4 regions of the Paenisporosarcina sp. P4_E4_2 genome follow, and region 2 is predicted to be linked to each of the others. Evidence: riboswitches for the same ligand, from Rfam matches in the RefSeq annotation. Region 2 holds a riboswitch; each other region holds the start of a gene.

Evidence for each region. A riboswitch is a leader RNA that binds a small molecule or an ion and turns the genes downstream of it on or off. The one in region 2 is predicted to bind thiamine pyrophosphate.
Region 1: linked by a shared signal. The riboswitch ahead of AC1DSB_RS03050 (YkoF family thiamine/hydroxymethylpyrimidine-binding protein) and the one ahead of tenA (thiaminase II) in region 2 are both predicted to bind thiamine pyrophosphate.
Region 3: linked by a shared signal. The riboswitch ahead of thiT (energy-coupled thiamine transporter ThiT) and the one ahead of tenA (thiaminase II) in region 2 are both predicted to bind thiamine pyrophosphate.
Region 4: linked by a shared signal. The riboswitch ahead of tenA (thiaminase II) and the one ahead of tenA (thiaminase II) in region 2 are both predicted to bind thiamine pyrophosphate.

What each region holds. Positions count from the first base shown of each region.
Region 1 is NZ_JBFUJC010000014.1:14,537-20,131, reverse strand. Features, by position in the region: gene AC1DSB_RS03075 (ABC transporter permease) at 1-561, opposite strand, end outside; gene AC1DSB_RS03070 (ABC transporter ATP-binding protein) at 558-1,460, opposite strand; gene AC1DSB_RS03065 (PLD nuclease N-terminal domain-containing protein) at 1,457-1,657, opposite strand; gene AC1DSB_RS03060 (DUF1648 domain-containing protein) at 1,674-2,780, opposite strand; gene AC1DSB_RS03055 (GntR family transcriptional regulator) at 2,780-3,166, opposite strand; TPP riboswitch at 3,325-3,431, shown strand; gene AC1DSB_RS03050 (YkoF family thiamine/hydroxymethylpyrimidine-binding protein) at 3,535-4,140, shown strand; gene AC1DSB_RS03045 (ECF transporter S component) at 4,142-4,741, shown strand; gene AC1DSB_RS03040 (ABC transporter ATP-binding protein) at 4,734-5,595, shown strand, end outside.
Region 2 is NZ_JBFUJC010000003.1:18,291-23,138, reverse strand. Features, by position in the region: gene thiE (thiamine phosphate synthase) at 1-459, opposite strand, end outside; gene thiD (bifunctional hydroxymethylpyrimidine kinase/phosphomethylpyrimidine kinase) at 449-1,273, opposite strand; gene thiM (hydroxyethylthiazole kinase) at 1,270-2,025, opposite strand; gene tenA (thiaminase II) at 2,015-2,695, opposite strand; TPP riboswitch at 2,764-2,860, opposite strand; TPP riboswitch at 2,925-3,023, opposite strand; gene AC1DSB_RS01495 (GNAT family N-acetyltransferase) at 3,143-3,580, opposite strand; gene AC1DSB_RS01490 (AAA family ATPase) at 3,642-4,175, opposite strand; gene AC1DSB_RS01485 (erythromycin esterase family protein) at 4,320-4,848, opposite strand, start outside.
Region 3 is NZ_JBFUJC010000264.1:362-4,347, reverse strand. Features, by position in the region: partial or broken gene AC1DSB_RS15060 (M20 family metallopeptidase) at 1-663, opposite strand, end outside; TPP riboswitch at 798-902, shown strand; gene thiT (energy-coupled thiamine transporter ThiT) at 998-1,567, shown strand; gene map (type I methionyl aminopeptidase) at 1,825-2,574, shown strand; gene AC1DSB_RS15045 (TspO/MBR family protein) at 2,595-3,326, opposite strand; partial or broken gene AC1DSB_RS15040 (gluzincin family metallopeptidase) at 3,677-3,986, shown strand, end outside.
Region 4 is NZ_JBFUJC010000175.1:1,963-5,457, forward strand. Features, by position in the region: gene tenI (thiazole tautomerase TenI) at 1-150, opposite strand, end outside; gene tenA (thiaminase II) at 477-1,163, opposite strand; TPP riboswitch at 1,294-1,433, opposite strand; gene AC1DSB_RS12395 (ABC transporter permease) at 1,702-2,736, shown strand; gene AC1DSB_RS12400 (ABC transporter ATP-binding protein) at 2,738-3,412, shown strand.

The sequences.
Region 1 (5,595 bases), on a different contig from region 2:
TGATACACCTGCAGCGCCACCTGTAGGTAACCACGCACTCATAGCCAAAACGATTGTCACGACAAATAAAATCCATACACTATAAGTGCCTGCAAAAGCTAAGAAATCAGCTGCTTCGATTTTGCCGAATAACAACCCTGTGTAATACCAGCTCGTCAACAATCCTAGCCATACGCTCACTAGCGCAATGAAGCCTACAACTTTCCATTTGCTCAAAAAGTAATTTATATAAGAAATCGGTCGTACGTAAATAAGCGTTCCTGTTCCATTTTTACGCTCGCGGGAAATGGTACCCATGAATGCCAATACTAATACGAGCATGCCGATGAATTGGTATTGCCCCATTGTCGCCATGATGACTTGAGCGGGCGTGAAATCCGGCATTGGGAAGACGGAGCCTTCAGGCATATTCCCTACCGCGTCAAGTATTTGCGGCAAATAGTAACTTGTCAGCGGCTCGGACAATCCGAAGAAAATAAAGACTAGAGGTACCCATAAAAATTTATAGTTGCGTGTATTTTCACGCCACTCTTTTTGAAAAAGTACGATTAATTCCCTCATGCCTGCCCCGCCACCTTCATAAAGATTTCTTCTAAGTTCGCTGTTTGTCGCTCCGCTTTCTGGACATCCAGTCCACTTTCCGCCAACGACTTCAACACTTCCGCCATTGTCGGCAAACCTTGAGTTATGTGAATGGTACCGCAAGTGCCTTCTACTTGTACTTTCCATGGAGCACTTTCTGAATAAATGAGGGCATCTTCTGCTCGGCCAAATTCCAAGCGGTATCTTGGTTGATCATATTTTGCACGCACATCGCCAATCGAACCTTGTTCGACCAATTGTCCTTTTCGTAAAAACAACAATTGATCCGTCATTTCTTCCGCATCATTTAAAATGTGTGTCGAGTACAAAATGGTCATGTCTTGTTGCAAGCTTTTCAATAGATTCATAATCTCGCGTCTTCCAACGGGATCCAGCGCAGATACGGGTTCATCCAATAATAAGAGCTTTGGTTTATGAACAATGGCCTGTGCTAATCCAAGACGTTGTTTCATTCCGCCAGAGAAAGTGCCCGTTTTTTTCCGTAGTGCGTCTCCAAGTCCTACGAACTCCAGTGTTTTTTGTGCTTCAAGCTTGGCAGACCGTGAGTCCATCCCACTTAATTTCGCCGCCATTTCAGTAAATTCCAGTGCTGTCAGCCACGAAAAGAATTGTGGATATTGAGGCAGGAAACCAATATGTTTTCTTACGTCCGCATGTTTTTCCCCATTCAGTGAAATGGTACCGGATGTTGGTTGTAATAACCCACCAAGCATGGATAAAGTCGTCGTTTTACCGGCTCCATTTGGTCCGATTAATGCCGTAGATGTGCCTTCTCCCAGCGCAAAAGTCACATCATTTACAGCTCGCTCTGAGCCGTATATTTTCATTAAATGGTTAGCTTCTAAGATTGTCGTCATGCTTGTTTTCTCCCTGCAATAAAGTATGTAATAGGTCCAAAAATACTAATGAAAATAATAACCAGTACCCAGACCCATTTAGGTCCGTTTGTTTGATGTATTTTTGCTAAATCGATGAGTGCAACTACCAGTAAAATAAATTGAATGATAAATATCGGTGTGATAATACCCCAAGGCACCCCTTGTAATTCCTCCATTTTCTCCCACTCCTCTTTATTGCAATGTTAAAACGAACACGATACTTCCTATTAGTAATAGTAAGGAAATCCAACTGGTTTTGTGACCGAAATTGATGGTCCAGCCAATCCCAAAACGTTTTTCCACCATTATGCTCGGATCGTTCTTATTCACATAAAACATTCCGAATTTCCAGTATCGATCGTCATCTTGATCGATTACCCCTTCTAGACTTTCATCCGGGTGTGATACGACTATTCTGGTGCCACTTTGCCCTACTTTAATAGCGTAAAATAGGACGGAACCTAAAATAATGACCAAGAAAGCGATGGTGGAAGCAAGTGTTACTGAAGTTGACATGGTTTCAGGAAAAATAATGGTCAGCTGTAAGTACCCCATCAACAACGTCATCGAAATGGTCACGACAAACAATAACCAACTTGTATATTTACGGAAAGCGAGTTGTTGTTCTCGGGAACGTTTTTTATTTTTTACCTGAATTTTTGCGCCTGATTGCTTCATGGCCCCATTGAAAAAAAGCAACATGCCTTGAAGCACGAGTGTCAGGAATGGCAACGAACTAACTGAAAGCCAACTTTTTTCAGTAAATGCATCCGCTTCCCCATTCGGACCCCAGTGCGTCGGAAGCTGGTCAGGTATCAAATCATATTGGGTTAATCCATAAACACTTAGACTGACGGTCAAAAGCATCGGCAAGATAAAATACATGTTGGGCAACAGTTTCAGTTGCTCACGAAACTGCAGGTCTACCACTTTCCGCTCAACTTGACCTGCTGTCCATTTTTCATCTTTCTTCCAGTTAGCTAATGCAATATGATTTTTTGCATATAACCCCATCGGCAGAACCAATGCACCTATTTGTGCAGCTAATCCCCAAAATACAATTTGTTGCTCCTGTGGACGGACGATTAACACCCCGCCAATGAATAGGACTAGAACAACCACACCACATAGCAAAACCAATTGTGTGTAGCGATTTTTCATCTTCATAAGACGCGGGTCTTTTAAGTGCGTATCCGGGATATACACGCCAAACGCTTCACTTTCCTTCAGAAACTTCGGTAAAAAGGCTTGAATGGCAATGTTGAACATTAATAGGACGATAAAAATGATTGCTGACATTACTTAACCTCCTTCAAATCCAAAATAATTTCTTTCACCAGTAACTCAATGTCCTCTTTAGACAACTGAAGACAAAGTGCTTCTGCTATGATTGGGCGTAATTCTTTACTCAGTCGTTGGCGATCGGAAGCTGATGCTTTCCGTACACCTTTTTCATGAATGAATACACCTTTCTTCGGTACAATCTGAATAAATTCCTTCTCTTCCAAGTAGTGATAAGCTTTATTTACCGTATGCATGTTCATGCCGAGATCAGCTGCAAATGAGCGTACAGATGGCAAGGAATCTCCAGGTTTCAAAGACCCCTTTGCTACCCCTTCAATAATTTGCTGAGCCAATTGCAAGTAAATCGGTACGGTCGATTCCGGTTCAATCTCAATAAACATATGCGACCTCCCTTTGTTCTATTCTTAGTAGAACAGTCTTGTTATATACAATATAGAACAGAATTTGCTGATTGGCAAGTATTGATATTCACTTTATTTACAATCCTTTTTTCATGCGTTACAATGAAGCCGTTCTTGAATATATAAAACTGCATACGAATTTGCACTAGGGGTGCTATAGTTTGGCTGAGATGAGAGCATTTGCTCCGATCCCTTAACACTCGATCCAGGTAATACTGGCGTGAGGAAGTGCGGTGACCTTTGCCCAACTTTTTTTCTTTTTGCGCAAACCAGCTGCATTCCAAGTCGAATGCAGCTTTTTTATGTTCAATAATAGGTGCCTGGCACTAAAAAAGGAGGAAAAAGAGATGTCGAATGAGTTTAGTTGTGGGATTAGTCCAATCGTTGGCTTACGGTTTTCGATTCACCCGATGGCGGACAATTTTATTGAAATTATTAAAGGGGCTTTGCGTGAAGCAGATACCTCAAATGTATGGATGCATACCGACGACGTCAGTACGGTGATGCGTGGGAAGCAAATGCATGTATTCGATACAGCGAGAGCCATCGTATTGTATGCAGCAAAAACGGGTGCCCATGTCGCCTTTAACGGAACCTTTTCGATTGGCTGCCCAGGGGATTCTGCAGGCGATGTTTATCTGGAAAAAGATGATGTTCTGTTAAACCATCCTCAAATTCGCGAAATCAAACAATATGTATCATCACAATTTGCTCTGTATCCGATGAATAACCCCGATTATATGTCGGTTATTTATCAGGAAGTGGCACGTGCAAAAGAATATGGGGTGTTCAATGATTCCATGCATTATGCAAGTGGACTTCATGGGGATATTCACGATGTATTTGCATTCCTTGAAGATTCTTTTACACACGCTCGATCGGAACAACATAAACATTTGGTCATGACTGTTAACATGAGCATCAACAGCCCTTCTCACAAAGGAGATGCGTAATATGTTGAAGTCCTGGAAACTGAAAGAAGTTGTGTTGCTATCCGTTTTTGCAGTTGTCTTTGCCGTCGTTTATTTGCTGTTTGTTCAAGTAGGAAACATTTGGGCTGGAGTGATTGGACCTATTGCATACGAGTGGATCTTTGGGATTTGGTTTATTGTGTCGATCATTTGTGCATACATCATCCGCAAACCGGGTGCCGCTCTTTTGTCTGAAACCATGGCAGCGACTATTGAAGTGATGATCGGTAATGCGGTGGGACCACGTTTGATTTTATCTGGACTAGTCCAGGGGCTTGGTGCAGAAGCTGCTTTTGCCGCGACAGGTTACAAACGCTATGACTGGTGGGTGCTTTGTTTAGCGGGGATTGGTTCTGCAGTCTTCAGTTTTGCCTATGGCTTCTTTGTATCTGGTTACGCAGCGCTTGACCCTTCACTGCTTCTCTTGATGTTCACACTTCGAGTGATGAGTGGTGCCATCATCGCTGGTTTAGGCGGAAAGTATGTATCCGATGGTTTACTGGCAACAGGGGCTCTCCGTGGATATTCGATTTCTCGCAATACATCAAAGAAACACAAGCTGAAGGGTGAGTCCATTGGGTAAAGCTTTCACGAATGAATCACCAAGTGGCATCTCACAAGTGATTGACTTCAGAGGAGTCACGTTTCAATTTCCAGAAGATGACTCGCCAGTTTTTACAAACATTTCATTTTCGATAGATGCTGGCGAACGTGTCGTCTTATATGGTCCGAGTGGCTGCGGGAAAAGTAGTTTACTGTATTTAATGAACCGTTTGTACCCTGCCAATTGTGACGGAGAGCTAAGTGGTTCGGTTGTCCTCTTTAATAAAGACACCAGTAGTTATGTCGCTGGGGAAATTAATCGGAGAATCGCTACCGTCTTCCAAGATCCGGATACACAATTTTGTATGCCTACAGTTGAACAAGAAATGGCTTTTACGTTAGAAAATCTGTACGTCAATCGGGCAGAAATGGAACAGCGAATCACATCAACACTTACCCTAACCGGTCTTTCTGAAATCCGGCATGCAATGATTCAAACGCTTTCCGGAGGAATGAAACAACGACTTGCAACCGCTTGTGCATTGTTAATAGAACCGCAAGTGCTGTTGCTCGACGAGCCGCTTGCTCATTTAGACCCTCTGACCGCACAACAATATGTGGAGTGGTTGGATGCATTGCAATTATCCAATGGATTCACGATCGTGGCGGTTGAACACCGTCTCGATTTGTGGGGTTCATTTTTCGACCGTGCCCTTCTCGTCACATCATCCGGGGATTTCCATGTCGAAAAGCATCCGACGAGATTTCCAATTCGTTTTCCTTCACGTACTTCGACTATTCAAGAAGGTATAACGTTGGAAGCGAGAAATGTCAGTGTGAACATTTATGAAAAACGTTTATTACATGACGTTTCCCTCCGTTTGCAAAAAGGTG
Region 2 (4,848 bases):
TTGTCGCAAGAAAGTGAGACCTGCAGGAGCCATTGCATCAGATTTCGACCTTGTTTCATATATCGGACCAATCCCAACATAATCCGCGCCACCTTTGATGGCACCTTCGAGCTCTTGTTGGGTATGCACGGAAACTCCTACGATTTGTCCTGTGAACTTTTCTCTTATATCCGTAAGGGCGATGTCATCCTGCCCTACATGCACCCCATCTGCATGCAATTTTATCGCTAATTCCACATCGTCATTGATAATGAATGGTACCTTGTAAGATTTGCATATTTCCTGACATTGCCGTGCAAACTCTTCCAGTTCATCCCCTTTCAATGCCCCATCACCTTTTTCTCTCAACTGAAACATTGTTACGCCAGCCTCCAACGCATCCTTTAAAACAACCAAGGGATCTTCAACACAATTGGGTGTACCCATTATGAGGTATACTGCCAAATCTTTACGGTTCAATGATGGTCACCTCACAAATTGCTTTTAATTGCTTATAAGCGAAATGGTTGGTCGGTCCATGTCCATGGCCGATACCAAGAGGATTCTCGAGAGCCAGCTGGACAAATTTTTTCGCTTCAATCAAAGCTTCCTTCAAAGGAATTCCTTGTCCCAAAAATGCAGTTAATGCGGCAGAAAACGTACAGCCCGTTCCATGTGTATGCTTGGTGTTGATACGAGGGGTAACCATTTTAAAGCTAGTCCCATCGGCCATAAAGACTGTATCAGTTGCCGTATCTCGTTCTTCTAGATGACCGCCCTTCATGACCACGCAATTGACACCCATTCCTAAAATCGCCTTGGCTGCTTTGTGCATATCTGACTCCGATTGGATTTCCAAACCAGCCAGCACCTCGGCTTCTGGAATATTTGGGGTTAATACTGTTGCAAGAGGCAATAGGTTGGTCCGTAAAGTTTCCACGGCTTGATTCTGCAAAAGGTTTGCGCCTCCTTTGGCAATCATCACAGGATCAACGACAAGCTGTACATTTTTTTCTCGCAAATTATTTGCTACTTCTTCAATGATTTCTGTTGAAAAGAGCATGCCTGTTTTGACTGCTTGGATGGGCATATCCTTAAAGACAACATCTATTTGTTGTGCCACGAAATCGGGTGATGTTGGAAAGATCCCTTCTACACCCAGCGTATTTTGAGCAGTCAGTGCTGTAATCGCGGACGTACCAAATACGCCAAGTTCCTGAAATGTTTTCAAATCGGCTTGTATACCGGCTCCGCCCCCACTATCCGAGCCTGCTATCGTCATGACAATGTTCATTTTCCATCACCTTTGGAAAAGAGATGCAAAGCATTTAGTACTTCAGTCTGGAAAGAGCCAGGAAGTTGTGCCTGAGACGATGCTTGCTCGGATATTTGTTTATAAGCTTGCAGGAGATCGAGTAAGTTGAGGAGGGCCTCTCCATCCAAACTTAAAGCCGCCGTGCAAATTGCACTCAACAAACACCCAGTACCGGTTACCTCTGTCATTCGTTCATGCCCGCCAGTTATCCAAAATTCTTTGTTTCCATCGGTAATATAATCCGAAGCGCCAGTCACAGCTACTATACAATTCCAATCCTTCGCTACTTGCTTGGCAACGTCCGCGATGTCCATGTCGCCTTCTCCACTGTCCACTCCTTTTGACTGCCACGAAACACCAGCGATTGCAGCCAGTTCACCTGCATTACATCTTATTAAATTAAACCGAACTTGTTCCAGCAACTCCTTAACTACCCTTTTGCGAAATGATGTAGCTCCTACGCCTACTGGATCCAAAACAACGGGTGTACCAAGTTCATTCGCTTTTTTACCAGCTAGAAGCATCGCTTCTTGCGTTCGTGTATTGATTGTGCCGATATTAATTAATAGAGCCGAGGAAATGAAAACCATTTCTTCTACTTCTGATATTTCATCCGCCATGACCGGTGACGCACCGATTGCTAGCAACCCATTCGCGGTAAAGTTCGCCACGACATAGTTTGTCATGCAGTGAACGAGAGGCTTTTTTTTACGTATTTGTTCAATAGGCATAGACTTTCACCTCGTTTTCCCAGTTCTCAAGTGTCCAAGGCATTTCCCAGAATTTCCACTCGTAATAGCAGCTCTTAGCAAAATGACTTTTCAGCACATTTCTCTTATTCGGATTTGCCTCTGCATATCGATTCATCATTTGCATTTGATGCTCGATTTTTTCTTTGTAACCTGGTGCACTATACACGGCAATCCAATCTTCATAAACTTTGACACCTGGTTTAGCGTCTTTATACTTCTCCCCGATTTCCTGATAGAGCCATGGACAAGGGAACATGGCGGCAAACGCTTCTGCCACATCCCCGTTATGAGCTGCATTGTACATATGCGATACGTAGTTGTAGGCAGCCGGAGCAGGTTCAAAGTGTGCTTCCATTTCCTCCGTAATACCGAGCTCTTTGAAAACAGTTCGGTGCAACTCAAGCTCGGCTTCATTGATGTAGCGGGCAGATTCTAAAAAGAATGCTATGTCTTCATTCGTTTCTGCCTTCGTAGCGGCAATCGCCAGCACCTTTGTGTAGTGCTTTAAATAATAGGCGTCCTGCATCATGTAATACGCAAATTTCTCAAGTGGCAATGTCCCGTCCACCAGTCCCATTACAAAGGGGTGATCAAAACTGCCTTGCCAATAAAGATCCGTTTCTTTTCGTACTTCTTCACAAAATGTCATTACTAGTCCTCCTTCTTTGGATGGACGCAAGTGCAAAAAACGCCCTTTTGCGTATGACAAAAGAGCGTTTCTGATGAAACATTGCTCCCTACGTCAGTGTTAACTGTCAGGTTCCAAGGGTCAGGTTTTAACCTTCTCAACTAAAAAGTCCCCCCGCAATTAAAATATTGAATTAGAAACAAAAAAGCCCTCCATAATGGAGAGCTACAGTACAAAACAAAAGCGTTAAACCGCTATGTACTTTGCTCCCTACGTTCGTCTTAACGAACAGGTTCAAAGGGTCAGGTTTTAACCTTCTCAACGCCAATGCGTCCCCCCGCAACTATTTTAATTACTTACATACTAGCACACTATCAGGAAATCTCAAGAATCGTGGTGAGTAATTTCAGTTTCCATCATGAATGAAAAAAACCTTCAACTCCTTCAAAGAGCTCATTTCATCATCGTTTACAATTTTTTTCTGAACGAAAAACACCATTTATCATAATCCATTCTGTCTTCATTGAACCTATGAGCATCGGTTCTTTGGATTCCCGATTCCAGTGCTACATATTCGGCACCATTTTCTTTAGCCCACTCATGTATGAACTCCAACAATGTCTCTCCATATCCAAGCGAACGTTTAGAGACGTMAGTAACTAAATCATAAATATAAACGTGGCGGCCGCTATAAAAATTCGTTCTCAAGCTTACGCCTGCCAAAGCTACGATTTGATTTTGAGCAAATAAGGCAAAAAGTCGATATCCGTCTTTTGTCATTTGTCCGAGCAATTCCTGAAAAGACTCCATCGTCAAATCCAATCTTAACTGTTTCATTAATAGAAATGCACGTTCGAATTGTTCTGGTTTGGTTAGTTCTAAGATTTTATGGGTTGAATCATCCATCGTCATTCCTCCGTCAAAATCAGTTTCCGTCACATGTCCCATGTAACACAAAAGTCTTCATCTATTTAACAGCTTCTACTATTTTTAGTTTTTCCTTTAGGGTTTGAACAATCGTATGTATTTGGACGTTCTCCGTGTTGATGTAATCCCCAAAATCATGTTCTTTATATGCTTTCAGGCATTTCGATGTTTGTTGGAAACACCAATTCCCTTCTTCCTCCCCACGTTCCCTAAGTCTATCGAAAATAGTTTCCTGATTTGCTGTTAAACAAAAATGGGTTGTTTGTTCATCTATCTTCTTAAATCCATCAAATATGTAATTAAAATATTCTACTTTCCGAATAGTCATTGGAACAATTAAGTTCACTTTATACTGTACGATTAAGTGCTCAGCTACGGTAACGGTTAATTGTTTCCAAAGCTCCAAATCCTGAAAATCTCCTGTTTTTGCTTCAAGAGCCATAACATCTACTGGGAGAATTTTGCCTAACAAAGTACCTATTTCTTCCGGATCAAAAATCATACTATTTTCTATTTCTTTCTGTAGTTCATTGGAAACAGTGGTCTTTCCCACTCCAAATGCTCCATTTATCATGATAATCATTCGTCCACCAGTCCTTTTCCTTTAGTTTCATCCTTCTACAAGCATTAATTATTGTTACATTTTACCATCATTTCATTGTTGAATTAAATAACGAAAACAAAAAAACACCGCAAATGCGGTGCAATTAGTGAGTGATTATGGGTTGTCATGCTCAATTGGAGTAAGGGCTTTGGTTTCGTCCAGGTAAATGAAAGCGTCGTAGCGACTTCCCATTTTTGAAGGTACATAATTCCCGTAAGCTTCGAACTCAGGATTATAAACCACGCCAATTGCCCGATGACCAATCCATTCATCAAACAGGTGGCGATTGTCATCATCGAAAATTAATAACTTATTAAATTCACCGGCTACATGCATAGCGTATTCCCATGATTTTTTCATAGCTGGTGGCACGACTATCAATTCATATGGGTTTGCCCACTGGTCAGCTGCGATCACTGTTCCCTTATATGTGCCAAACCCGACAGCGAAGACATTTTCTTTTCTGTTCTGCAGGCGGAGAATTTGGCCAACGTTCACCATGCCAGCCGCTTCCATATCCGTTGCGGAAGCATCCCCGATATGGGTATTGTGTTCCCAAATGATGATTTTTGCATTGTTTCCATGATAGTCCATGACTTCGTTTATCACTTCAACCATATGCTCATCACGGACATTCCAGGAG
Region 3 (3,986 bases), on a different contig from region 2:
CTGGATTTTAGCCAAGTTAATGGAAGGATATTCGTAATATGGATTGCTTGCTTTCGTAAATGGTAGTGTCTTTAATTGTTCATTAAATTTAAAGGCTGCTTCAATGGCATTCGTTCCTTCCCATGGACGGGATCCGTGGGCAGCTTTTCCGAACAAAGTGACATCCGCATGCAGAATTCCTTTCGATTGAACACTTAGTTTCAGGTGAGTTGGTTCTCCGCAAATGACAAAGTCACCTGAGCGACCAATTTCTACAAGATGACCGGATGTTTTACTTCCACCCGTTTCTTCATCCGTTACAATATGTAAAACAATGCGTTGTTTAAGTTCTTCCCTTGCAGAATAAGTACGTCGGAACGCTTCCATCATGGCTGCCACTCCAGCTTTCATATCTGCGGATCCACGACCATACAAGCGGTCGCCTTCGATAACGGGATTGAATTGCTCGATTTTTCCAGGTACTACATCCACATGGCCATTCCATACGATGGTTGTGGGACCTTGTCCGATTTCAGCGTGAATCATCAATCGGCCTTCATTTTCAAGAACTTCATGTGTGATTTCATGACTATCGAGCCATTTTGAACAAAATCGAAGTGCTTCATTGGCACCTTCTTCTGTATCACTTTTAACTGCTACCAAATTTTTCAATAACTCGATCATGTAACTTCACATCCTCAATAAATTTTTATATTCAGTATACTACCGCTGTTCCAAAAGTCACAGAACTAACGAAACCCTCTTGCTTCTCTTTCCCTCTTTGGTTACAATTAACCCGTAATATCAAAATTAGATGTATTTACCACAAGGGGAGCCTGTAATGGCTGAGAGTGAGCGAGGAACGTTCTAACCCTTTGAACCTGTAAGTTAATGCTTGCGCAGGGATGTGGATAGAAACCGACTCCAACGACGTCAGGCTCTGTCCCTGAGGTTGTTTTTTTATGGTTTTTTCACCCTGACATGCGATTTGCAGTACATCGCAAAAGGAGGAAGCAAGATGAATCGAAGTAAGTTGTTATTATTAATTGAAGTGGCTATTTTTGCAGGAATCGGATTGGTATTGGATATGCTTTCTATTAACTTATGGTTCCAGGGCGGATCTATTAGTCTTGTCATGGTACCAATCGTATTGATGGCTATTCGATGGGGGCTTGCGGGAGGTTTGAGCACGGGTCTGATTATTGGGGTCCTTCAAATTTTAGCGGGAAGAGCTTATATTTTAACTCCTGCCCAAGGTTTCCTGGATTATTTCGTAGCGTTCACAGTTGTTGGCTTAGCAGCACTTGTCAGACATAAAGTAATACAAGCAAAAAATGAGCAGCGTAAAGGAAAAATGATTACTTATATCGTATTGGGAGCTGTTTTTGGTGGGCTCTTCCGGTTCTTTACACACGTAATCGCAGGAGTTATTTTCTTTTCAGAAGCTGCAGAAGGCAAGAACGTTTGGATTTATTCGCTCGTATATAACGGCGGTTATATGATTCCTTCCATTATTTTGACAGCAATTGTTTGCTCCATCATTTTCGTTGCTGCACCACGTCTGATTGAACATCGGAATAACGTTTAATTTAAAGGTGTGTCTTTATTGAGTGGAATCATCTATGTTGGTAGCGAGTGGACAGAATTCGTTTTGAATGAACAAAAACCACGTTAAAACCCTGTATGGGTTGTTTTTAAAATTCGGCCGATGACGCAATTCCTCTATTGCGCATACTTTACTAGAGGTTTACCAAATGTTCAGAATGATTTTGGTAAATGGGAAAGCATCTTTTCTTGTGGTATAGTATGGGGTAGATAATTTGAGGAAGAAAGGGTTTAACGAATATGATTGCAAAAACTACTGAAGACTTTGAGTCGTTAAAAACTATCGGTCGCATCGTTGCAGAAATTCGCGATGTAATGCGAGATGCAACAAAGCCAGGTGTCACGACAAAAGAACTTGATGAGATCGCTGGCCGCATGTTTAAAGAAAAAGGAGCTATTTCTGGTCCTAAAGGGGAGTACGATTTCCCTGGATTTACATGCATCAGTGTCAATGAAGAAGTTGCTCATGGCATTCCTGGTTCACGTGTCATCAAAGATGGAGACCTAGTGAACATCGACGTATCCGGATCATTCAATGGCTATTTCGCAGATACGGGAATTTCATTTGTAGTGGGTGAAGGCTACGCGAAGAAAGAAAAGCTATGTGAAGTAGCTGAAAGTGCATTTAACCGTGCAATGTTGAAAGTAAAGGCTGGTGCTCGGTTAAATCAAATCGGCAAAGCTGTGGAACGTGAAGCGAAGCAAAATGGATTAACTGTCATTATGAACTTAACTGGACATGGTATCGGAAAATCTCTTCATGAAGCACCACAGCATATTTTGAATTACTTTGATGCATGGGAACCTACCATCTTAAAAGAAGGTATGGTTTTGGCAGTTGAGCCGTTCATTTCAGAAAAAGCGGAACATGTCGTGGAGTCTGGTGACGGTTGGACTTTCTTGACTCCGGATAAATCATTAGTTGCACAGATTGAACATACGGTCATCGTTACTAAAGATGCGCCAATTCTTATTACGAAAATCGATTAAATAATGCGAAAGACCAACTGCTATGAACGCGCAGTTGGTCTTTTTTTAATAAATAGGATGCCCGCTAGCATGACTGCACATAAGAAAAGAGCAGCTGTAGAGACAAGAAGTTCTTCGAAACCATTTCGGACCGCAATTCCGATATAAGCCCAAATAAAGACAAATACATAAGCGATATCAAAATGGTGGAATCGAATATGTAGTGCGAGTGCTGTTCCAACAGTCATCATGATGACTGCCCATAGGGGGTCACTCAATCCCCAGCCATTCCACTGATATAGAGTTAGGACATAACTAATATTCGTAATCGTTGCAACACTGATCCATCCCAAATAAATTGATATTGGAAAGCGACCAGTAAGAAGGTTATCGGATACTGGATAAGTACGATAAAGTAAAGTTAGTGTAATTAGGTATGCAATCATCACGACAACCGTAAATAAGAAATATTCATAATGCCATAAATAAATCCATGCCACATTAAAAATGCAACTGATGATAAACAGATTTGAGCGCTTTATATAGGTTGCATCTATATCTTTACTCCTCTTCCACATACCTACCAACCAAATGAGCATCAATACATAAATAACGGACCAAATTGAAAATACATAGCCGGCCGGTGTAAATAGTACAGGAAGACGATTGGAAATTTCACCAGTTGTTTGATTGTTAAGTGGTAAAATATTTGCCAATGCATTGATGATAATCACACCAATCAGTGCGATGACCATTAGTGCGAAACGAACCACAGCATTCACCTCCTATACATTAGTATAACGTCAGTCCAAAGCAACAACAAATTTCTATTTACCAAAACTCTCTGTAAAATGAAGTTTAAAAGAATGAAGGTCTCTGGATTGACAGAATTTGTCACTGCTGCTGAAGAAATGTTGAACAGGCTCCGTGGTTTATTGAAGCGAATAATAAGAAATATGCACGCAAGGTTGTTTTAAAAAGAATTCTGGAACATATTATGCAAGTGTGCATTGAAAAAGGCATACCCATTGCAAAACTACAGAACGATGTTTCGCAAGGCGAAGAAGCATGATATAATAGTATAGTGTTTTCAGAAAATTTAGAAAGACATGGGGGAAAGATATTGACTACAAAGACGTATGCTGAAGTTTGGGACTTGGACGTATTTTTTAAGGGAGGAAGCTCATCTCCTGAACTTCGTGAACATTTGGATGCTTTAGCAAGTAGACTTGATACTTTTGAGCAAACTTTATCATCCTTTGTTGTTCCAACAGGGGAATCAGACGCTACTAAAATTTCTTCTATTATTGAAGAAACTAAACAAGTTGCTGAAAATTTAACACAAGCTGGAGCAGTTGTTGGTTGTTATTTAGCTCAAGATACTACTGATAAACAAGCGAACTTATTGCAAGGGGAAATCGGCTCTTTAGGTG
Region 4 (3,495 bases), on a different contig from region 2:
ACTCACTAATCTGTAAATTTCTATGGCTGTTTTCGACTTCTCTCGGATATGGATGGCATCGATATATGGATGGATCGCCCCAGCTATTTCTGCTAATTGCTCTGGCTTCTGTCTTCCAGTTGATATGACATGTAGTTTTGCATGATCCATACTCTTTATCCCCTTTCGAAAAGCCTAAAGTTGATTGACTTATAAACTAATGTAAATTAAATTAGAAAAACACAGTTTGCACCCACAATGGTGCAGGCTGATGTCTTTTCTTATACTGATATCCAAAATATTTTAATAGCTATCAGTGCTAAAAAACACAGTTTGCACCTACAATGGGGCAAGCTGATGTCTTTTCTTATACTGACATCCGAAAACTTCCACTCTCTTATCAGTGTAGAAAAACCACACTTGCGCTTAGAGTGGTTTGTTGTGATATGCATAAAACATAACTAACATTTCCTCTTCCCTACGCCAGCTACAATTTACTACGTGAAACTTACTACTTCTTTTTGAGCTGGCCATTTTTCTAATGTATGGGCCATTTCCCAAAATGAATATTCGTATTGGCTACTAATGATAAAATGTTCTTTCATCCGTTCGCGGTCCTCAGCAGTTACTGTTTCAGCAAGCTTGTCTAGTCTATTAATTTGTTCCTCGACTTTCGCTCTAAACCATTCACCACCATATGCAGAAATCCATTCTTGGTAAATCGGTTCTTCAGGAGTACACGACTGAAGTCTCTCGCCTATTTCAAAATAAAGCCAATAACAAGGTAATATGGCTGCGATAATATCGCCTAAATGTCCGTGATATGCTGCACGATACAAATGGGATGTGTAAGCATACGCAGTAGGCGAAGGCTTGAAATTTGCTTGTTCTTCTTCTGTTATTCCTAGTCGACGCGAAAAATTCTTATGCAGCGATAATTCCGCTTCATAGGTGGCTTGTGCATGAGCTGCCATTTTACTCGTTGTTTCAAAATCATTAGCTCTTGCTGCACCCAAAGCTTGAACCTTTGCAAAGTGGGACAAGTAATATGCATCCTGCATAACGTAATAACGGAAACACTCTAAAGACAATGTCCCATCCCCAATTCCTGTAACGAACGGATGATGAAAGCTTGCTTCCCAAATGTGATCTGATTCTTCTCTTAAAAGCTTTGAAAATGTCATAAAACAACCTCCAAAAAAGTTTTTCTCAACTGAATCGAATCACTTCCGCCAAATTTAGGGCAAATAAAAAACCACTCTCTTAACAAACATAAGAAAGTGGTTGTATTGGAAAAATAGTAAAAAAACATACTGCTCCGCAACTCCACTTCCCTACGCTGGTATAAACCAGATCAGGTTCTAAGGGTCTTAAAGCATTACTTTAATCTCAACCTTTATTTAATGAATAAATGATTTCCATTTATCAATTGCAAGGTCCCCCTAGTGGAAGATGTTACTATTCAGTTGTACATGAACATCATAACACGAATTAATTACTTATCAATCCAAAGATAAATGTAATGCATTTTTCTGGTAAACATGATAGCCAGTTGTTGAGTATACATGCACAAGTCACCACAGTAACGATCCAGATAAATCCCTCTGTATCCCGAAAAGAAAAAGTATTCGACAGTCGTTTTACGATGTAATCTTCAGTTCATATTCCGTTCACTTAACACGAATATACTCTAGTTATCATAAAAAAACGGAGGCGTAAAAGATGAATATTGCATGGAAAGAAATTAGGAAGAGTAAAGCAAAATTTATCATTTTAGGATCAATTATATTTCTTGTTAGTTTTTTAACGTTTATCATTTCTGGATTATCGAATGGTTTATCTCAAGATAATGCGGCTTTAATAAAAGATCTGCCGAATGGTCAATTTTATATGAATGAAGAAGCAAATGAAACCTATAATCTTTCGAAAATAGATGAAAAATTACAAGACAAAGCAATAAATAACCAGAAGGATGCAGCGGCACTTTCAATTCAGATGGGCTTTGTGAACGATGCAGACGACAAACAACATAGCGTTGCCTTTGTTACTTCAACTGATTCGAAGTTARTTGAAAAAGTTGGAGAAGGAGAAATCATATTAGATCGTTCATTAGAAGAAGACGGCATAAATGTCGGGGATACCATAACAAACAATCAGTTTAGCGGTGAGTTTAAAGTAAAAGGCTTTGTCGATCAAAAGAAATATAGCCACGCACCTGTTGCTTATATCAATATGGAAAACTACAAAGAAATCTACGGTGTGGAAGATATGCAATTGGTATTTGTACCTGGAAATGATAAGGAACAAGCAATTGACGGATTACAATCATTTTCAAATAAAGAATTTCTCAATACGATTCCAAGTTATAGCGCAGAACAGATGTCGCTCAATATGATTGTATGGTTTTTAGTCGTCATCAGCGGGATGTTGTTCGCGATATTCTTCTACATGATGAACGTTCAAAAAATTGGATTATACGGGATTTTGAAAGCGCTTGGGGTTAAAACAAGTCAATTATTTGGGATGATGTGGTCGCAGATGCTATTTATTACCGCAATTGCACTAACATTGTCAGTTGCATTGAGCCAAGCTTTCACAATGATTGCACCTGAAGGAATGCCTTTTAGTTTAACCATTCAAACAACGGTTCAATTATCACTCATATTCGTGTTCATCGGATTTATTGGCGCTACGCTATCGGGTATCCAAATTAAAAAAGTCGAGCCACTACAAGCGATTCAACAAGGAGAGGTTTAATATGACTGTATTCACAATTGATGATGTCAAAAAAACGTTTAAAAACGGGGAAGTAGAAGAGCAAGTATTAAAAGGAATCAATCTTTCTCTTCAACAAGGGGAAATAACAGCTTTAGTAGGAGCATCTGGTTCTGGGAAAAGTACGATACTTACAATAGCCGCCGGTCTTCAACGCGCAACGCATGGTCAGGTTCTATTCGATGGGAAAGATTTGTCTAAGATGAGTCAGGAGCAAATTCGAAAAATCCGGGCAAGTGAGTTCGGATTTGTCTTTCAATCCTCTCATCTTGTTCCTTTTCTCACTGTAGAAGAACAACTTATGCTGATGCTCGACGTTTCGGAAACAAAGATGAAAAAAAAGAAACAAAAAGAGGAAGTTGCACAAATACTTAAATTGGTTGATATGGAACACCGTAAGGATTCCTACCCTGCTTCATTGTCAGGTGGGGAAAAACAACGGGTGGCAATTGCACGCGCAATCATCCACAAACCTAAAATGCTTTTTGCGGATGAGCCCACTGCGAGTTTAGATTCGAAAAGATCGAAAGATGTGATGACGTTAATCAGAGAATTAACTAAAACGTTGAATATTACCACGTTAATGGTGACTCACGATGAAGAAATGCTTTCATATGCAGACCACATTATCTCAATGAAAGACGGCTTAATTCTTTGAAATCCACTTCTGCTTTTCAAGCTATGTTGAATCAATGAATCAATTAAAAGGAAAAAGGGTATCCCATAAGCACTCGGGATACC